DNA from 2 places in the Rossellomorea sp. KS-H15a genome. Region 2 is predicted to be linked to the other one. Evidence: riboswitches for the same ligand, from Rfam matches in the RefSeq annotation. Region 2 holds a riboswitch; the other holds the start of a gene.
The links. Region 2 has a riboswitch for FMN ahead of ribD (bifunctional diaminohydroxyphosphoribosylaminopyrimidine deaminase/5-amino-6-(5-phosphoribosylamino)uracil reductase RibD). Riboswitches for the same ligand answer to the same signal wherever they lie in the genome.
Positions count from the first base shown of each region.

Region 1: another riboswitch for FMN. It lies ahead of M1J35_RS16600 (ECF transporter S component); the one in region 2 lies ahead of ribD (bifunctional diaminohydroxyphosphoribosylaminopyrimidine deaminase/5-amino-6-(5-phosphoribosylamino)uracil reductase RibD).

Region 1 is NZ_CP096886.1:3,234,694-3,244,716, forward strand. It holds gene M1J35_RS16565 (glycosyltransferase family 4 protein) at 1-146, opposite strand, end outside; gene M1J35_RS16570 (phosphatase PAP2 family protein) at 199-810, opposite strand; gene M1J35_RS16575 (LysM peptidoglycan-binding domain-containing protein) at 881-1,573, opposite strand; gene M1J35_RS16580 (CPBP family intramembrane glutamic endopeptidase) at 1,566-2,165, opposite strand; gene M1J35_RS16585 (RecQ family ATP-dependent DNA helicase) at 2,175-3,647, opposite strand; gene M1J35_RS16590 (YpbB family protein) at 3,625-4,689, opposite strand; gene M1J35_RS16595 (ferredoxin) at 4,913-5,161, shown strand; gene M1J35_RS16600 (ECF transporter S component) at 5,266-5,835, opposite strand; FMN riboswitch at 5,989-6,123, opposite strand; gene M1J35_RS16605 (peptidoglycan DD-metalloendopeptidase family protein) at 6,238-7,131, opposite strand; gene M1J35_RS16610 (hypothetical protein) at 7,183-7,344, opposite strand; gene M1J35_RS16615 (hypothetical protein) at 7,350-8,567, opposite strand; gene sigX (RNA polymerase sigma factor SigX) at 8,539-9,093, opposite strand; gene M1J35_RS16625 (ATP-binding protein) at 9,350-10,023, opposite strand, start outside.
Region 2 is NZ_CP096886.1:3,052,612-3,062,634, forward strand. It holds gene M1J35_RS15540 (DNA ligase D) at 1-507, shown strand, start outside; gene dapF (diaminopimelate epimerase) at 538-1,533, opposite strand; gene M1J35_RS15550 (hypothetical protein) at 1,654-1,995, shown strand; gene M1J35_RS15555 (EAL and HDOD domain-containing protein) at 1,998-3,245, opposite strand; gene M1J35_RS15560 (NCS2 family permease) at 3,448-4,737, opposite strand; gene ribE (6,7-dimethyl-8-ribityllumazine synthase) at 4,906-5,376, opposite strand; gene M1J35_RS15570 (bifunctional 3,4-dihydroxy-2-butanone-4-phosphate synthase/GTP cyclohydrolase II) at 5,389-6,582, opposite strand; gene ribE (riboflavin synthase) at 6,599-7,255, opposite strand; gene ribD (bifunctional diaminohydroxyphosphoribosylaminopyrimidine deaminase/5-amino-6-(5-phosphoribosylamino)uracil reductase RibD) at 7,269-8,363, opposite strand; FMN riboswitch at 8,538-8,681, opposite strand; gene M1J35_RS15585 (hypothetical protein) at 8,877-9,572, opposite strand; gene M1J35_RS15590 (patatin-like phospholipase family protein) at 9,708-10,023, opposite strand, start outside.

The DNA.
Region 1 (10,023 bases), 180 kb from region 2:
TAATTCTCCCCTTTATGCTGAAGATCAGGTGTGAACACTTTGTATTCAATCCTTCTCTTATCATAATGATCCGTCAGTTTTTTTAACGTCCTTGCCACTCCGTTTACCTGCGGATAAAACGTATCAGTAAAAAGCGCCACTCTCATTACCCTTCCCCCTTTTTGGTTTGCATGCAATCTTAGCTTTCCGTTAGCTTCTTTAGATAAACAAGATAACCATCATTGTCGTGGCAAATGCCAGAAACGCACCTGCCAATACGTCTGAAGGATAATGGACACCCAGGACGACTCTTGAATACCCAACGAGCCAGCTCAACGGGAACAGAACGAGCATCGTGATCGGGTAGTGGATCATAAAAGGGATGGTGATGGAGAAAATAGCCGTTGAATGGCCCGAAGGAAATGAGTGATCCTTGAATGGATAGCCATGAATGATCGCCCCCGGTAATGTCATATATGGACGGATTCTTTTGACCCCTTTTTTCAGCAACATCATCAGGATATGGCTGATGATCAGGGAGACAGCAGCCGCAATGACCGTATCCATGAGCCAACTATAATACTGACCCAGGAAGAATAAGATGAAGATGGATCCCACACTGAACCTCGCTCCTCCCAAGTGAGTTACATATCCAAAGAATGAACGATAAAGCTCCTTACTGCCATTGATCCTATAAAACAACTTATCATCTGCATGACGAAAGCGCGTCAGCATATTGTCCATTCCATCAACCCCTTCTCGATACTGATATGTCAGTTTCATTATATTTTCGGTATGTAATGCTTCTACTAATTCCATGTAAATTCTCATTGCGATTGTTGCAAATGAATGTAAATCACCAACAAAAAAAACACCCGCCCCATATTCTGGGGAGGGTGCTTTATTGATCTAACGGAATTTCCAACACTTGGCCTGTCTGAATGTCTGTATCCTGAATTTTATTCCATTCTTTGATCCGGTCAACGCCTGATGGGGAATGGTAGTAATTCATGGCGATCCGATACAAGGTTTCCTGTGGTTTAACCGTATGATACACAATCTTGACCTTTGGCTCTTCTTTCTCTATTTCTTTTGGTTCTTCTTTTATCTGTTCCTGCGGCTTTTCTTCCACTGTTTCTTTAGGCGGCGGTGCCGAGGCTTGTTGATTCTTCTCACCAGTAGTGGAAGCGGACTCTTTCGATGTTGCATTTTCCTTGTCCGTTTCAGGAGGATCCTCTTCCTTTTGAGGGGCGACGGCAGCCTCAGCCTCACTATCTTCTTGTTCATCCTCAGATTGGTCATAACGGACTTCAACCACGTCATCTATATCTTCGGACATGACGACGAGGGGACCATTTCTGTGATCGAGATAAGAATAAATGCCAAAAACGGTCAAAGGCAATAAAATAAAAAATAAGAGCAGCATACTGATCAATGGGTACTTCATTTTCCATTTGTTCTTTTTATGTTTCTCTCTATGCAGCTCACTTCTTGGGGGAAGGGGCTCCCTTTTTTTGACGGGTGTTTCCTCAGGGACTCGTTCAATTTTTATCTTCCGTTTCGCTGCCTGATCTCGATATGGGTCTTTACTCATGTGACATCCCTTCTTTACTTCTTTGTCTTCCATTCTTACGCATATGTAACCCCAGTAAAAAATCGATGACAAAGTGCATGATGATCGTAACCAATAAATTATCTGTGAATTCATAAATGAAACCGATCCAAAAGCTGAGCAATACGATATTGATGATTAAAAACCAGTGAGCCCAGTACCTGAAATGAATGAGAGCGAAAATAATGCTTGAAATGATCAGTCCAAAGTGAAATTGAAGGACACCCCTGAATAAAACCTCTTCACTTACACTGATAAACATCGCTAAAAGAGCGATTTCCCCCATGCTTCTATTTGTGAATATCTGTGCATTGACCCCGCCATCGTCGTAATATTTAGCAGGCAACACCTTCATCAGGAGGATATCGATCAGGACGATCAGGAGACCGCTCGACATCCCGACCGTAAAGATGGCAGGGGAAAACCTGATTTGATTCAAGAATTCGGACGTTGTGTCAAATAAAAATATACCTAACACACAGGCGATCGTTAATAGTAAAAATTGAGTAAAATACAAATGGAAAGTTAATTGCTTTTTGGAAAGCTGTTGAATGATTTCCCCTTGTTTCTTCATTGATACCACTTATCCTAATAATAAATTTTCTAACCTTTTCTCCCAGTTCGCAGTGCCGGTTTCTTGTATATTTAACGCGAATGGCTCAGTCTTGAAATCATCGAGTGAATCACCGCATCGATCACAACAATATGGGTTATCGACATTCTTTTTTTCATTGAAATAATGGAGAAGCTTCTCCCGTCTGCACGTAACGGCCTGAAGCCAGTTGATCATTGAGTACAGATTGTCCTTCTTGTATTGTAAACGATTGTTCCGGATTTGTTTCACTTTTTCTAGTAATCTATCTTGATCAATTGGCATGTCCCGGGTCAACTCCTCTGTATAATACAACAGGAATCGATACTGCACCTCTGTAAGTTGAAGCTGTTCGATTAACTCCTTTGACTGTCCCTTTCTGCCCTCTTCGATAAACCTCTGAATTTGATCATCTTGGGGCAACTCACTTTCGATGAACTGAAGGGGCAAGGAAAGATCCTGTTCTGAGTATAGCACGACAGATACACTACTTTCTCCATCGCGGCCCGCCCTTCCAATTTCCTGTAAAAACGCTTCGATGCTGGAGGGGAAATGAAAATGAATGACGAAACGGATATTTTCTTTATTCACTCCCATTCCAAACGCCGAGGTTGCACAGATCATTCTAAGCTTCCCGGAAAGGAATTGCTGCTGAATCAAGATCCGGTCCTCCTGCTCCATCCCACCATGGTAGTGTGCCACTCCTGACACACCGTTCTCTGACAGCCAGAGAGCAATATCTTCAGCCATACGTTTACTTGAGAAATACACTACTCCCGGACCGTCCCACGCTCTCACACATTCTAACAACGTGTTCAGCTTTTCGTTTGGTCCGGACACCCTCTTAACAAATAATCCAATATTCCCACGATCGACTGAATAGACCATTTCAACAGCATGATCCATTTGAAGCACCTTCTTGATGTCTTCCCTGACTTCCTCCGTCGCCGTTGCCGTCAATGCCAGGGTGGTCGGATTGTGGAGCAGCTTCTTCAGTTCCCCGAGCTTTAGATAATCCGGCCTGAAATCAGGTCCCCACTGAGATATACAGTGTGCTTCATCGATTACATACAGGGAAATATCCAAAGATTGCAGGGAGGATATGACCCCTCGATTCATTAACATTTCAGGGGAAATGAAGATGAACTTATACAGATGTAATCGTTCCAAAGCCTCTCTTCTTTCCATATAGGGCAAAAAAGAATTCAGTGCGATGACCCGCTTTTCCCCCATCACTTTCATCTGCTCCACTTGATCCTGCATTAAAGAGAGCAGGGGAGAAATGATCAACACGTGCCCATCCATCAGATAACCGGGCAGCTGATAACACAGTGACTTCCCTGTCCCAGTCGGGAGCATAGCAACTGTGTCCCGTTTATTCAGCACGGAATGGATGATTTCTTCCTGTCCTTCCCTAAAGGAAGAGTAACCGAATCTTTCTTTAAGTTCTTGTTGCAGATTCACTTGTTTCACCTGCCTTTGCGATAGCCACCCGGATTTGAAAATAGCTCAAATGAGGGAGCTTTTCTTTAATGGGCTTAAGTCTTTTCGTCTGCGCTTCCTCCATCACCTTCAGTACGTTTACGTATTCTTCCCTGGTAATGAAGGGATCAATGCCCAAACCTTCTTCTGTTAAGATCAACTCGATGACATGGTCCTCGATGGTATTGAGTTTCAATTTACGGATCCGGGCGATTTCTTCAAGGGAATGCCCCCTCTTATACAAGTCGTAGGTCTTGCTGGTCGATAAGGTCAGGTTCTGTCGGTGATCACTTTTCAAGCCCATGGAATATAATAACGGAAAGCCTTTAGGATCCTTTTCTATTTCTGTCAACATACCGTGAAGCAAATTAAGGAATCGGAAGCGGCACTCCTCAAGATCCATGTCCAATTGCTCTGCCACCTGAAATTCCGTCCAGCCATAGTCCTTATATCCAGTTAATCGATACACCAATAAAGATGGATCACTTTCCTGGACATTCAGCAGGGTGGACAGCTCTTTGAACAAGAGGGACGAGAGATTGTCACAGTTTGGATTGGCCCTGATACAATTCTTGACCCATTCCTGTATATGTCTGTTCCGCTGAACCGGGTAATAGAGGAATTCCTGTCGTTTCGCATTGGAAAGGACCTGAACCAGGAGGCTTAACCTCATCCAGAATAGACGGGCTTTATCACCATGGATGAGACCGTTCATTTCTGAAGGGAAGGTCTCATCAAGAAAATACTGTTTCACGGCTTTAGAACCCTCGGATGACACTATGGCATTATCATTTTCACCAACGGTCATCCATCCGGCCTCTTCCAGTTCCCTTACCTTTTGATTGAAATACGGCCGCTTCAACTTAGGTAAAGAAAGGAAAAAAGGCTGCAGATGAAAAATGTGTGCATCCTGAATCGATTGGGAAGATTTCTTCCCTTTTAGAATGTGAAATACAGAGTAAATGGAGCGCTCTCCATTAATGTGCATAAAACAATATAGGATCACATAATTAAGATAGGTCAATGCTCTCCTCCTTAATATGTAGGTTATTGTCAAATATTGTACCATGAAATTGGCTTTTCACCATGTTTTGTTTTTCATATATAGGATAAAAATAAAAAGAAAGCACCTAACTATTGAAAAGTCATCCAATCCTCTATAAAATAAACATTAAGTGATTTTTCACAAATTGACATTGTGTATAATGATGAATTATATAGAATTATTTATTCGGGAGGTTTTTTCTTTGCCAAAATATACGATCGTTGACAAGGATACATGCATTGCATGTGGAGCATGCGGGGCTGCCGCTCCAGATATTTACGATTATGATGATGAAGGTATTGCATTTGTAACATTAGATGATAACCAGGGGACGGTTGAAGTTCCTGACGTGTTGGAAGATGATATGATCGATGCATTCGAAGGTTGCCCGACAGATTCCATTAAAGTATCTGACGAACCATTCGACGGAGATGCACTGAAGTTTGAATAGTAAGGATGAGGGCTAAGAAGATCGATCTTCTTAGCTTTTTTTATGGATGGAATCCAATAGAAAAACCCCTCAATATGGTTGAGGGGTTCATTTTTATAATATCACTATGCCGCTTTGTTTAAGGCAACCTGTCTTGATAGCCAGCCTTGAAGGCGGACAAATAGTAAAGTAAATACGGATGTCACCAAAATCCCTTTCAGGATATTGAATGGAACGATTCCGGTAATGATGATTTCAGCAGGAAGCTCAAAGTTCATGAAGTATTTATAAGCAGGAAGGAACACAAAGTAATTCAGGATCCCCATGCTGATACTCATTACGACGGTTCCTGTGATCAGTCCGATCAACAGACCTTTTTTCGATTGAAAACGTGAATAGATGTAATATGTCGGAAGAATCAAAAGGACTCCCGCAATAAAATTGGCTGCATGACCAATCGGAACACCTGTGTCGCTTCCGGTCATGACATAATCGATCACGTTTTTAAACAGTTCGACCAATATTCCTGCAAGCGGTCCCAGTGTGACCGTCGCAATCAATGCAGGTACATCACTGAAATCAACCATGAGAAACTTTGGAAATGGTGGAATTGGGAAGTTGAATAACATTAGTACATACGATATGGCACTTAGCATACCAATTGTGACAAACATTCTCGTATTCATTTTTTTCATAACTCTCTCTCCTTTAGGAGATTCATCTCAAATCGAAGACGGTTCAAGCAAAAGGTAGCATTAAAAAACTCCCGGATAAACATATCCCGGAGAATGAAAGGCATACCCTAATAAACGTTTAGCTTCCCATTTTCTAAACGTTGTGGCCATCACCTTCATCTTCTCCCATCCAGACTATACTGTCGGCTTTGGAATCGCACCAAATCCTGCCCCAAAAGGCTCGCGGGCTTAGAAACACGTGGTTTCATCACCGCCGGTAGGGAATTTCACCCTGCCCCGAAGACGAATCTTTATTTTTTTATACATTCTCATTATACATAAAGTTGAGTGTTATGTGAAGAAAAACAGTTCGAATTCGAACTAATTATGTGTTTTCCCTTTCCCATGCTGTGTGTGACATCATCAATTCACCTTCAGCACCTGCCTGGGATAAATCGCCGATGCCGGGTTCAAGTCATTCCTCGACACCAGTTCATCCATATCGATCCTCTGCGCCTTAGAGATCGAATACAGTGTGTCCCCTTGCTTCACTACATATTGCCCTTTAGGGGAGAATGCTGGAATCATCAACCTCTGATTGACCTTTAACACGGAGCTCTTCAATTCATTTTTCTGCATGATTTCTTCAACTGACATCCCGTATTGTCTGGAAATCCCCCAAAGAGTCTCGCCTTTATGGACGATGTGCACTCCCTCGGCTACACTTTCTTCAGGAAGCGATTCCGGAGTCCCAGAGACACCTACTGCCTGGAAAGGATCCTTCTCTTTAGCAAATACCAGCTGTCCGACTTCCCCCTGACCGAATACACGATAAGGGTCGACTGCATTTTCTTTATCAATCGTCCACTCCCCTCTGTGTACTTCAAAATGGAGATGAGCCCCCGTTGATCTTCCAGTGTTCCCCAACCGTCCAAGTTGTTGACCTTGTGCCACTTCCTGATTTTCATCCACAAGCCTGCTTTGAAGATGAGCATAGACGGTTTCATATCCATTTTCATGCCTGATGAATACAACATGACCGTAGCTATCTGAAAGATAAGATTTGATCACTTTTCCTTTAGCGACAGAATATACAGGCGACCCGATGTCCCCTCCGATATCCATGCCTTTGTGAGAACCCGACCTTGTACCATATGAATCTGTTATCATACCTTCTACGGGAAATGTCCAGGACGATGTGTCACCTGACACCTTATCCAGCTCTGCGTTTGCTGCATTTTCGGTTAAGAACATCATGAATACACTTACCGTTAAAAGAAAAACGATGAAAAGCCTTTTTGCATAATCGAAAATCATGCTTGTCCTCCTTCGGTCTTATTGACAGACGTACCTTGACTTCTATATGTATTACACCATTCTAACCGTTTCCCCCTCATTACATGCATAGGCATTCTTTTTGAGATATTTTTCCTTTGTGTAGTTTGTCTGTGTATTGGGTAAATATTCGTTTTTATAGCGTATAAATAAAAAGACCAGATTCGGATCAAATCCGCTTCTGGTCTTTTCCATGATATTTAATTCACAACGCTCTTTTTATTCGGACTGATCGGTGTCTCGAGGGGCTCTGTGAAGTCAAAGCCGTTCCAGCTTTCCTGTTTGATGTTTTCAAACCGGGCACTTTCAAAGCCAGAGCTCCTGCTTGTCAGCAATATTCCTTCGATCAGCTCCTGTGCGGTTTGTTCGCCTAAAGAGGTTAAATCCAATTCGTTTAAAAAACTGATTGTGACCACCTCATTTGCTTCTGTCACGTTAAAGTTGATGTCTTTCGGGACGACACTTTGAAAAAGGCCCGTCTCTGCACTTTTCATTGCCTGGATCGACTCCTTGATCCCCCCTCTGTTTACATTATCAGGTACAAGGAAGCGGTCCTTCCCATTGGGTGAGTATAGATAGTATGCACTGTGCGTCTTTTCGTTCAGATCAATACTTGAGAATTCTCCCGTCGAACTGAATTGAGGGACCGAACCGTCCTGATTTTTCAGTACAACTTCATCTAACCCTTTGTGCTGGAATGAATATTGAAGAGAGTGATAAAAAGCGTATTCGACTGCACTGCTGCCACTGTAAGAATGATCGGGATCGAGGGTGAAGATGACCTTATTCTTGTCAAGGGACACATCTCCCTTTAAAGGCAGATAGTCTTCAAGTCCCCAGTCGGTTTCCGGCAGTTCCTCACCAATTTGCTCATGTCTTGTCAACCAGTCTTCCTGTCTCTGTTCTTCCACAATCGTTACAGGTATGGGCACTGCTTCAGGTGAAACAAGTCCAAAGGAATAGAATTCACTTCCCTTTAGATCTTCTTCATAAAGAGAAAGCCTTTTGGGGGATTCTTTTAGATCCTCCGACATCGTCAGATTGCTGTTTTCATTTGGATCAGCCTCCGTCGCAGCGACTATCTCTTCTTTACTGGATCGGGGAGGGAGTTCGCTTTCTTTCTGAAGAGAAGCGATGTCCCCTTTATTTTCTGAGCTGCCTGGTTCCGCACCCGATTCGGATTTCTCCATACTGGTATCCGTTAGTTGATTCAGAACGGTGGGAGCGAGTAAGAACATGATGAATATGGCGGCAAGTGCAGCGACTGCCGGTATGAATCGTTTAAATGAGCTTTGACTTTTCTTTTTTCTCCTTTCCATTCGTGCATGGATATAGTGAGAAGTTCGATCATCTTTGATTTGAGGAAGTTTTTTGATGAGGTCCTCGATATCACGATCTTTCCATTCTGACTGGTTCAATGTCTCTTTCCTCCTTTGGGAGCCGTTGATTCATTTCAATCCTCAACCATTTAATGGCCCTATGCTGGGTCGTTTTTACTTTGCTTTCTGACCAGCCAAGCACCTCAGAGGTTTCAGAGATTGAAAGTTCCTGTAAGTAACGCATGATGATGACCATTCGAAAGTCCGTTGTGCAGTGTTTCAAGCATTCATACAACACCTGGATTTCTTCATTGGCAACGGCGATCTCTTCGGGAAGTGCCCCGTCGTCTGTTACTTCATTGCGACTCCAATCGAATTTATCCAGAATACGGTTCTTCCAGTTTTTCTGTCTTCTGAAATGGTCGATGGCAACATTTTTCGCAATGGAAAAAAGCCATGTCTTTTCGGAGCTTTTCCCTTCGAAATTCTCATGGGATTTAAGCACCCGGATATAGACTTCCTGAGCCAGGTCTTCTGCCTGCTGTTTATTTTGTACCATGTATATGAGAAATTGAAATACATCCTGATGATAAGCAGAGTATAATTTTTCAAAAACGGAGTTCACTTTATTCCCTCCCCGTCAAATGATTAGTCGTTTACCTATGTAAAAAAGTTACACACTATCAATATAGTATTATTTAGGTGAAAAGGAAAGACCTATATTGACCTTAAAACCGCATGAAAAAAGCCAACAGGGAAATCACCCTGCTGGCCCATTTTCTCTTTTTCAACAGCCTTCTTGAAATAGAGCAAAAAATAAAGAATGTTTCCCATGTAACAAGAAAAATCGTCATGTTTCTATGGAGATGATCGATAATTGCCTAAATAGGGAGAAAGAAAGTGAAGGTTGTCCCTTGGTCGACTTTGCTTTGCACCTGAATATGCCCCTTATGGGACTCAATGATATTCTTGGCGATGGCGAGGCCGAGACCTGTTCCGGACTTTCCTCTTGTTCTTGCTTTATCTGCCTTGTAAAAGCGCTCGAATACAAAAGGAAGGTCTTCTTCGGGTATACCGGAGCCCGTGTCCCTGACATGGAACAGAAATCCACCTTTCTTTTCCGTCAGGGAAACCGTCACTTCCCCTCCCGTCGGCGTATGCCTCAGAGCATTATCGATGAGATTCGTTAATACTTGTTCAATTCGATCGGGGTCTATGAAAATCTCTTTATTCAGTTCCACATCACTTTCAAAGTAAATGGAAACCTTTTTTTCCTTGGCCAATCCGATGAACTTATTTGTCACCCTTTCCGTGAAAGGCACAACACCGATCACATCCTTGTTCAGGGTGATATGCCCGGCTTCCATGCGGGCGAGATCCAGGAGATCGTTGACGAGCCTTCCCATGCGAAGCGATTCATCATAGATGATGCGCGCAATTTCTTTCTTCTCTTCTTCGGATCCGGCAATATCATCCACGATCGCTTCACTATACCCTTGCAGCATGGAAATGGGGGTGCGAAGTTCGTGGGATACATTGGCGATGAAATCCTTGC
Region 2 (10,023 bases):
AAAGCGGCCACCATCATGAAAGGATTATTTGACGGGCTGAACCTCAAAAGCTTTGTCAAAACATCGGGAAATAAGGGGCTTCAAGTGTATATCCCCCTCCCTCCAGGATATACGTGGGAAGAAACAGGGTTATTTACAGAATTCATTGCTCACTACCTTGTAACCAATAATCCGGGGGACTTCACGACCGAGCGGTTAAAGAAGAACCGCAAAGGCAGACTGTATGTGGATTATATACAACACGGTGAAGGCAAAACCATCATCGCCCCCTATTCATTGAGAGGGAATGAAGAGGCTTTGGTCGCCACTCCACTTTGGTGGGATGAAGTGAATGTAGATCTCAATCCTGAGATGTTTACCATTGACGCAGTTTTAAGAAGATTTCAGGAGAAAGGATGCCCCTTAACTGGTTTTGACCAGGTGAAAGCCTCTCAGCCATTTGACAAAGTCATTGATTTTTTGAAAAAGCAGGCCAACTCAAATAAAAAGGGTACCCCGAAATCATAGGGGCACCCTCTTTGGCTATCCATTGGTTATCTATGCGCTCATGAACACTTTGCTTTCGACGATTGACTTGGCATGGTTCTGTAAGTGCTCATACATGCCCTCTTCAGTGAATTCCTGCCTTGATACTTCATGATACTGCTCTGGATGGGAAAGGGACAATTCTAATTGGGATTGATAAAGATACGTTGCATTTCCAATCAACTCCATGTTGTATCGTCCTTCACCCAATTCGTTCACGACGACACGGACTTTCCCACCGTTATTGTATACATCGATCTCCTGACCGAACTCATTCTGCTGAAGCAGGCATGTTACAAGACTGGAAGCAGACATGGCTGTCCCACATGCATTCGTGAAACCGACACCTCTTTCATACGTACGAACATAGATGGATCCTTTTTCCAGAGGATGCACAAAACTGACATTGACTCCATCAGGAAACAGGTTATTGGGTCCATTCACTGTTTCAGCGATGGATTTCTGCTCGTTCGAGAGGATATGCTCTGTGCCGACGACACTGATCAAATGGGGGTTCGGCACCGCCAGGGCAGAAAAGGTCAAATGGTCTGAAATTTCAGGGATGCTTTCATTCACCAACGTTGCACGATCGATGTTCATTGGCAGTTGATCCAGCTGAAAAAGGACAGGGGAAATTTCAACATTATAGGTCGGGATGTTTTCGAAAATGGATTCCTGTGAAGATACGCGAAGATCAGCCTTCATCGTTTGAACGACGATGGTCTCTTTGTCCAACAGCTCGCATACATAGCGACCGACACATCGCAGGCCGTTTCCACACATCGAGGCCTCTGAACCATCTGCGTTGAAGACCCGCATTCTGGCATCACAATTTTCGCTTGATAATACAAACAAGATCCCATCTGCCCCGAAGGCCGACTTACGATCACATAGGGCCAGGGCAAGATTTTGTCTGGCTTCTTCAGTAAAATCATATCCATTCGTCATTTCATCAATAAGTAAAAAGTCATTTCCGGAGCCATGACATTTTATTAGATTCAAGTCCATCGTGAATCCCTCCACGCTAATTTACTAGTAAACTATTCATAATAGTCTTAGCTTGCCACAAACAAGCTCATTACGCAATCCTCTACCCCCTCATTTTCAAAAAATAAGGGATGTTCATAGTTGAATTATGTTGGTCATTTCGAGACAATGGAAGTGGTGATGATGATGAAGGAAGAATACCGTTTTCGTTTTCAGGTCCATAAAGTGGAAGAAGCGGGGGATGAATTTGAGTCAAGGGATGTGACTGTGTTCGCCCGGATCTTCAACGAAAAAAAAGACCTCGTCCATGAAGGTCTCTTTCGGGTGCGCTTTAATACAATCGGAATCTACCCTTTCCCTGCAGATGTTGGGCGTCAGATTTATTCAAAGCAACTGCAGCGGCTCTTGCTCATGGAATTGAAACGGTATATCAAACCCCAGAGAAAATATCTTATCCCGGGGGATTATAAACCTGTCTGGTAGCATTATGCCATCTCGGTTACTTCATGATTCAGAAGCTCTTCCGTCCACTTGCAGGAATGATGATAACTCTCCATCACTTCCCTTTTGGTTAACTTCAATTCTGTCATTTGCAATTCGATCTCTGTCCAGTTCGCCTGTTCGATGGAGAGGACGAGTTCCAATATCTTCTTAAGGTCATTACGTGAACCCGTCAAAGCATTGCAAATGTCGTCATTCAAAGGTAAATCCATCAAGATGCGCTCGATCGGCATGGATAGAATCGTATCCATCAAGGAAAACATACCCGTCAGGAAGTAACTTGATTTAATGGATGGCCGGTTGTGTTTTTCTGCCAGCAGCTCACACATCTTCGCCCTCGTCAAACATAATGTAATCACTTCATTGTCCAATTGTCTCTTCTTCCCCACCTGTTCCCTGACCGCCAAAATGTAGATCCATCTCTTGATCTCCACTAGACCTAATAGTACAATCGCCTGACGGATGGAATGAATCTTATGTCTCGGGCGGTATGCGGGAGAGTTGATCAATTTCAATAGTTTATAGGATAGGGAAAGATCCTGTTCGATCAATTGACTGATTCTTTCAATGTTCGGCTCCGTCATTTCCAGGCTCTGTATGATGGTATAATACGAATGGAAATAAGTCGGGACATCCTGAGTGGCGATGATCTTCGGCTTACTGAAGAAGTAGCCCTGAAAAAAGTGATACCCCTTAGCCAGCGCTTCTTCATACTGGTCCTCTGCTTCCACTTTCTCAGCAAGAAGCTTGAAGCCAAGTAAAGGGGAAAGGACCTCAATGCTTCCCCGCTCCGTATCAGTCGTGTTCATGAAATCCACCTTCACATAATCCGCCAGTTTCATCAATTCCCTGAAATATGGATTGTATTCATTGAATATAAAATCATCCAAGGCAATCTTATACCCCAGTTCTTTTAATTCCTGACACACGGCCAGCACATCAGGCCCTGGAACCACACTCTCGAGAATCTCCACAACGATCTCCCTGGGATTAAAATAAGTCGGGACTCTCAATCTTAGAAGATTCTCTGTAAAATTTATAAAACAAGGCTTTCCTGCTGAAAGGCTCTCCAGCCCGATATTTAAATAGCTGTTAATAATCACATCTGCGGTTGCCTGATCCCCGTCAATGGATGGAAACATATTGATTTCGTTGTTTCGGTAGAGAAGTTCATACGCCACCGTTTCTTGATTACGATTAAAAATTGGCTGCCGGGCAACAAATACTTCCATCAACATCACTCCTGCGTTCCAGTTCAACATTCGGAAAAATAGTTAAAAAGATTCATATTTTTTCTTTAATAGTAACAAGAAATATGTGGAAAGTCCATGTATTTTGACATTAGTTGTAAAATAAGGGAGGGGTACCCCGTAGTACGAATCAAACAAAAGAGGCCCCTCACAATGTGAGGGGCCTCTTTTGCTTACGTTCGCCTTAATGAATCGAATGAACAAAGAAATTCATCAGAAACAGCGCAGCGATGATATATAGAGGAATGGAAACTTCCCGCGCCTTACCTGTAGCCAATTTTAATACTGGATACAGAATAAAGCCGATGGCGATTCCGTCTGCGATACTGTACGTAAACGGAATCATCGCAATGATGAAAATGGCGGGAAACGCCTCTGTCAGATCACGAAGATCCATATGTCGTATATTTTGAATCATCAATCCGCCGATGATGATGAGAATCGGGGCGATGGCATGATCAGGAATCCACTTTAAATACGGAATGAACAGCACAGATCCCAAAAATAAAACGCCCGTAGTCAAGCTTGTCAATCCAGTCCGGCCTCCTGCCGTCATGGCTGCTGCACTTTCCACCGTCGAGACTGTCGGACTCGTTCCGAAAAACCCTGAGGTGAAAGCGGAAAAAGCATTAGCTTGAAAGGCTTTAGAATACTTATGCGGTTGATCGATCATATCCGTATGACCATGAACGAGACCGATGTTTTCAAATACCAGCACCATCGTGACAGAAAAAACCGCAATCCAAAACGGGATTTCCATAATGGCACTAAATGATATTTGACCGAATACCTGACTGTATTCACTCAGATGGAATGAGCTTGACTGAATGGAAGGCTCAATACCGAAGATGAATCCCAGCAGTGTACCGAATGCGATACTCCATAAAAATTGACCTTTAACATTGCGAATGAAAAGAAAAATCGTCACCAGGAACGTCAGCACCGTGGCCAACACCTTTAGCTCCCCAAAATCACCGATCATGATGATGGCACTGTCACCTCTTTGGATGAGGCCGCCTTTTTCAAGACCGATAAACATTAAAAACATCCCTAACCCTACAGTAATGGCTTCTTTTAATGTTTTGGGGATGGCTTCCGATAATACTTTGGAAAGCTTTGTAAATGCAATGATCATAAAGAGTATTCCTGAAATCACTATGACAGCTAATGCTTCCTGCCACGAAAGGCCTGACGACTTCACCAGGGTGAATGTAAACATTGCATTAATTCCCATGCCTGGAACCAGAAGGATCGGCGCATTTGCCCAAAAGGCCATCACCAAACACCCAACGAAGGAAGCAAGTATCGTTGCCATGACTGCCCCTTCAAATGGAATTCCAGCTTCAGAAAGAATTAAAGCATTTACAGCGATGATGTAGACAATCGTAAAGTAACCGATCGCACCTGCCATCATCTCCTGTTTCATCGTGGTACCGTGATCCTTTAACTGAAAAATACCTCCACGTGCTTTCATATAATCTTCCTATAAAACTGCCCTCTCCCTACCCGCTCGTCCCTTCATAAAGGGGAGCCACAAAATACTATTCTAGCAAAAGGTCTGACGTTTGCCAATATGTATTTTGGTGGGGGGGTGTCCCCTCAAAAAAAAACAAGTCTCCAGTGCAGGAGACTCGTCAAATTCTTATTTATCTATTTCACGGATCAAATTGGCCATTTCGATGGCTGAAACCGCCGCTTCCCATCCTTTGTTCCCGGCTTTTGTGCCGGCTCTTTCGATTGCCTGTTCGATTGTATCAGTCGTCAAGACCCCGAAGATGACCGGTACGTCTTCCTGCAGGCTGAGATTGGCCACTCCTTTTGCAACCTCTCCGCTTACGTATTCAAAATGAGCGGTTGCTCCACGGATGACCGTTCCCAAAGTTACAACGGCATCATATTTACCCGAACGCGCGAGTTTTTTTGCGATCATGGGAATTTCAAATGCTCCCGGGACCCAAGTGACGGAGACATTCCCTTCTTCAACACCGTGTCGCTTCAAGGCATCTTCCGCTCCGCCAAGCAGCTTAGATGTGATGAATTCATTAAAACGTGAGACGACGATGGCCACTCTTAAACCTGATCCTACTAAATTTCCTTCATAAATGGTTTTCATTGTAAATTCCCCCTAAAATTTAAGTAAATGTCCGAGCTTAGTGTGCTTTGTTTTTAAATACTTTTCATTTTCGAATTTTGCAGGCATCTGGATCGGCACCCGATCTGCAATTTCTAAACCGTATCCGTTGATCCCGGCGATCTTTCTAGGGTTATTGGTCAATAGGCGCATCCTGGTTATACCTAAGTCTCTCAGAATCTGCGCTCCGATTCCATATTCCCTTAAATCGTCACCGAAGCCCAGTTTTTGATTGGCTTCCACGGTATCATAGCCTTCTTCCTGAAGCTTATAAGCCTTCAGTTTGTTTATTAATCCGATCCCACGGCCCTCCTGCCTCATATAAAGCAGGACACCTTTGCCTTCTTCTTCAATCTGGGTAAGGGCTGTAGCGAGCTGAGGGCCACAATCACACCGATTGGAACCGAAAACGTCCCCTGTCAGGCATTCGGAGTGTACCCGCACCAGTACATCCTCTCCCTCTGACCATTCTCCTTTTACAAGGGCGATATGCTCTTTTCCTGTAAGATTTTCTGTGTAAGCAACCGCTTTGAAGTTTCCAAATTCGGTTGGAAGCTCAATTTCCACTTCCCTTGTCACAAGCATTTCTTTTTTTCTTCTATACCTGATCAAATCTTCTATGGAAATGATCTTTAGATCCCATTTTTCAGCGAGCTTCATTAATTCAGGCACCCTTGCCATCGTTCCGTCTTCATTCATGATTTCACAGATGACGCCGGACGGTTGTGCACCTGCCAGAACAGCCAGATCGATGGCTGCCTCTGTATGCCCTGCCCGCTTTAGAACCCCGCCATTTTTGGCGACAAGGGGAAATACATGTCCGGGACGTTTAAAGTCCTCCGGAATTGAATTCTTGTTCAATAATTCCTGTATAGTGGCCGATCTTTCAAATGCACTTATCCCCGTCGTTGCGGATTTATGATCAACTGATATGGTAAAGGCCGTGCCATGGGGGTCTGTATTCGACATAGTCATCGGCGTAAGCTTCAATTTGGTTGCTATTTCCTCCGTAATAGGGGCACAAATCAAGCCTCTCCCTTCTTTAGCCATAAAATTAATGACTTCAGGAGTCGCTTTATCCGCCAGGGCAATAAAATCTCCCTCATTTTCACGATTTTCGTCATCCACCACGATGACGACTTTGCCTGCCTGTAAATCTTCCAGAGCTTCTTCGATCTTATTAAACATGGGGCAACCCCTCCTCTTAGTCAGCGAACCCGTTTTGAGATAAAAAATCATAGCTGATGCTGCTTGAAGTACTCTTAGACTGTTCCTTTGCTTCATAGAAACGATGAAAATATTTCGCCATTACATCACATTCAATATTGACAAGGTCCCCTACTTTCTTTCCACCAAGGACCGTGTCCCCTCTCGTTTGAGGGATGAGGGAAATCGTAATGGTATTATTTTTGACACCAAACACCGTAAGGGAAGTGCCGTCAATTGCGACCGAGCCCTTCATGATAAACAAATGGCCCTGATATTCCGGGATGGTGATATCCATATACCATGCATTTTCCACTTTCTCCACTCTTACGATGGTACCCACCCCGTCTACATGGCCGTTGACAAAATGACCGCCGAAGCGTCCGTTTGCCGCCATGGCTCTTTCCAGGTTCACTTCCGAACCTCGGGTAAGGGTCCGTAAGGTGGTCCCTTCAAAGGTCTCAGGCATGACATCAACCTGAAACCTGCTGGAGCTGAATGAGGTGACGGTTAAACAAACCCCGTTCACACTGATGCTGTCCCCGATATGGATATCTTCGAGAATGCGGCTCGCTGCAATCGTCAGTTCCATGGAAGAGGAAGACTTTTTCATCTGTTCGATCGCTCCAATTTCTTCAATGATGCCAGTAAACATCTTTCTCCCCCTTTCACAAAGATTCCCTTTTTGGCCTTGCGACAATTTTGATATCCTGTCCTACACGATCGAGGCTTGCAATCTCCATTTCCAATCCTTCTGCAATGGTTGGAAATCCTTTTCCTCCAAAACTCGTGAAGGCAGCACTTCCACCAACAAGCTTTGGAGCCATATACATGATTATTTCCTCAAAAGCCCTTTCCTCTAAGAAAGCGGAATGTATAGTAGATCCACCTTCTACATAAAGGGAAGCTATCTTACGGGAACCCAGTTCTTTAAGGACGGTTCGGATCCCAATCTTTTCATCGATTAGGGAAATGACTTCGCATCCCCGATCGATATAGGGCTTCTTCTGTTCTTCTTTGACCGAACTGCCTGTAAATATGATGGTTCTACTTTCTAGATCCTCTACGACATGAGAGTGGATCGGTGTACGCAAATAAGTATCTAATATAATTCGAATGGGGTTTTTTCCACCTTGGGGCAAACGGGTGGTAAGGTGTGGGTTGTCTTGAATGACCGTATTCACTCCTACTAATATCGCGTCATGCCTGTGACGATCATAGTGGACATCGGTTCTTGAGGCTTCGGATGTAATCCACTTACTGTCTCCCGAAGCTGATGCGGTTTTTCCATCTAGTGTAACCGCTGTTTTTAGCGTGACATATGGGGTACCATATTGAATGAAGTGGAAAAAATGCTTATTCAGCTCCCGGGCTTCTTCTTCAAGCTCTCCCACCACTACTTCAATGCCTGCATCCCTTAATTGTTGAATGCCACGCCCGGCCACCAAGGGATTTGGATCCCGGGTGGCGATATGAACCCTCTTTACGCCGCTTGAAATCAACATTTGAGAGCATGGAGGTGTTTTCCCATAGTGGGAACAAGGCTCGAGGGTAACGTAAATGTCGCTTCCTTTCGCTTTATCTCCTGCCATTTTAACGGCATTCACTTCTGCATGTCCTTCTCCCGCTTTGAGATGAGCACCCATCCCGACAATTTCTCCATTTTTGACCACTATAGATCCTACCACCGGGTTAGGCGAGGTCTGGCCAAGGGTTGCTTCTGCCATTGAAATGGCAAGCTTCATATAATGGGTATGATCCAATGAATGTACCTCCCTTCTATCAACAATACTATTCAGAAATAAAGAAACCCCAAGTAATGTTTTACTTGGGGGAAGTTGGCATGACTAAATAAAGCATTCAATCTGATATTTCAGAAAGGGAAAATCATCCATAAACACTTATCGGACTCCTATCCTGTGTATCACTAAATGCTGCCGTTCCTTCTCCCATCCAGACTTTCACTGTCGGCTTTGGAGTTTCACCAAATCCACCGTCTAATATGTATTAGCCGGGTCACGGACTAAGAGCAATTGCTCATCACCGCCGGTAGGGAATTTCACCCTGCCCCGAAGGAAACCTATTCGATTATCATTATTCTATCATAGTTTCATAAATTAAATCATGTAAGAAGAACTAAAATAAGATTTTTGTCCTAATTTTTAGAATACAGGGCGATGAAATCACGGGATAAAAAAATGCCTCTATATGATTAGAAGCATGTGTCTTTCATACGTGTTACATTCTTCCTTTGTTAGTGTACCCAAATGACTTGACTATGATGTGAGAAAATAATCACTGTCTACATACCAAAGAAAGATCAGAAGCCAGTCCAGATCCTCATTGTACGTTTCGTAAAATGATACATAGCTGTGGTGGGAATCGAACAGCCGTTGAACACTTTGAGGGAGATACCCTTTTTGTAAGGATAGATAATTTTTTTCTTGATAGTTCAAGATCCATCTCTTGTTTCCTTTATAGATGAGGATCGTGTCCCCACCTTCATTCTGCCATTCGATGGCGGTGGCACTTTGATATTTCAGTTGAAACATCATCCTTCTCTCAGGATGATCGATTTTTATGGTTCTGCTCCATTTCGAAAATGACAGCGGAAGTTTGTGCTTTCTGTGAAACAAATATTGTTTTGGGTTATTGATCATGGATGTACGTTGAATAAAATAGTGGGACCAACCGTTCGTTTTTAAATAATAGGAGCCTTCCTTTGTATTGACCCCTACAAGTGCATGTTCGGAGACGGGCATATTTTCATAATTCAGACGGTTTGCCTTCTTAAGTTCCTTTTTCAGGCTATAGCTGAGATATAGATTTGAAAATGCCGGGATGAAGATCAGCAGGGGAAAATAATATAATTGCTGTGTCACTACAAGCATCCCTACACCAATGAGAAAATACATGACACTTCTAAAAAGCAACGTATATTGTTCATTTTTGTATATTTGATAGAGGTTCATAGAATGCTCGTCCTTTCAAGGAATCTCTATCATATGTATGTGAAAAATCCGTAAAAAGACCATTTGTCAGGAAAACAGAGGGAAATGAACAGAACACTCTTTCACAAAGGAGTGGTTCTATTCATCCCTGACGTTTTATGAGTGCACCAGCTTCCCTGATCGGTTCCAATCGACTAACTGTTTCCATTTTGATTCTGCATCATGATAGCCCTGCCAGTACAATTCGTCCAGTTTTTGAGGATTTTTTTCAATCCGGCTTACTTTGAGTGGATGCTGAGGCTGGATGATCAATACCTCTCCATTTTTTTCTTTTTCTTCAATCTCCTGAATCGTTTGATTATAGCGCATATAGCGATTCATCAGCGTTTTGTGCAACTCTGGATATTGAGGATATTTTCTTCTCACCAGGAACGAAAATCTTGAAGGCTTTTTATAATATCCCCTATTCCGG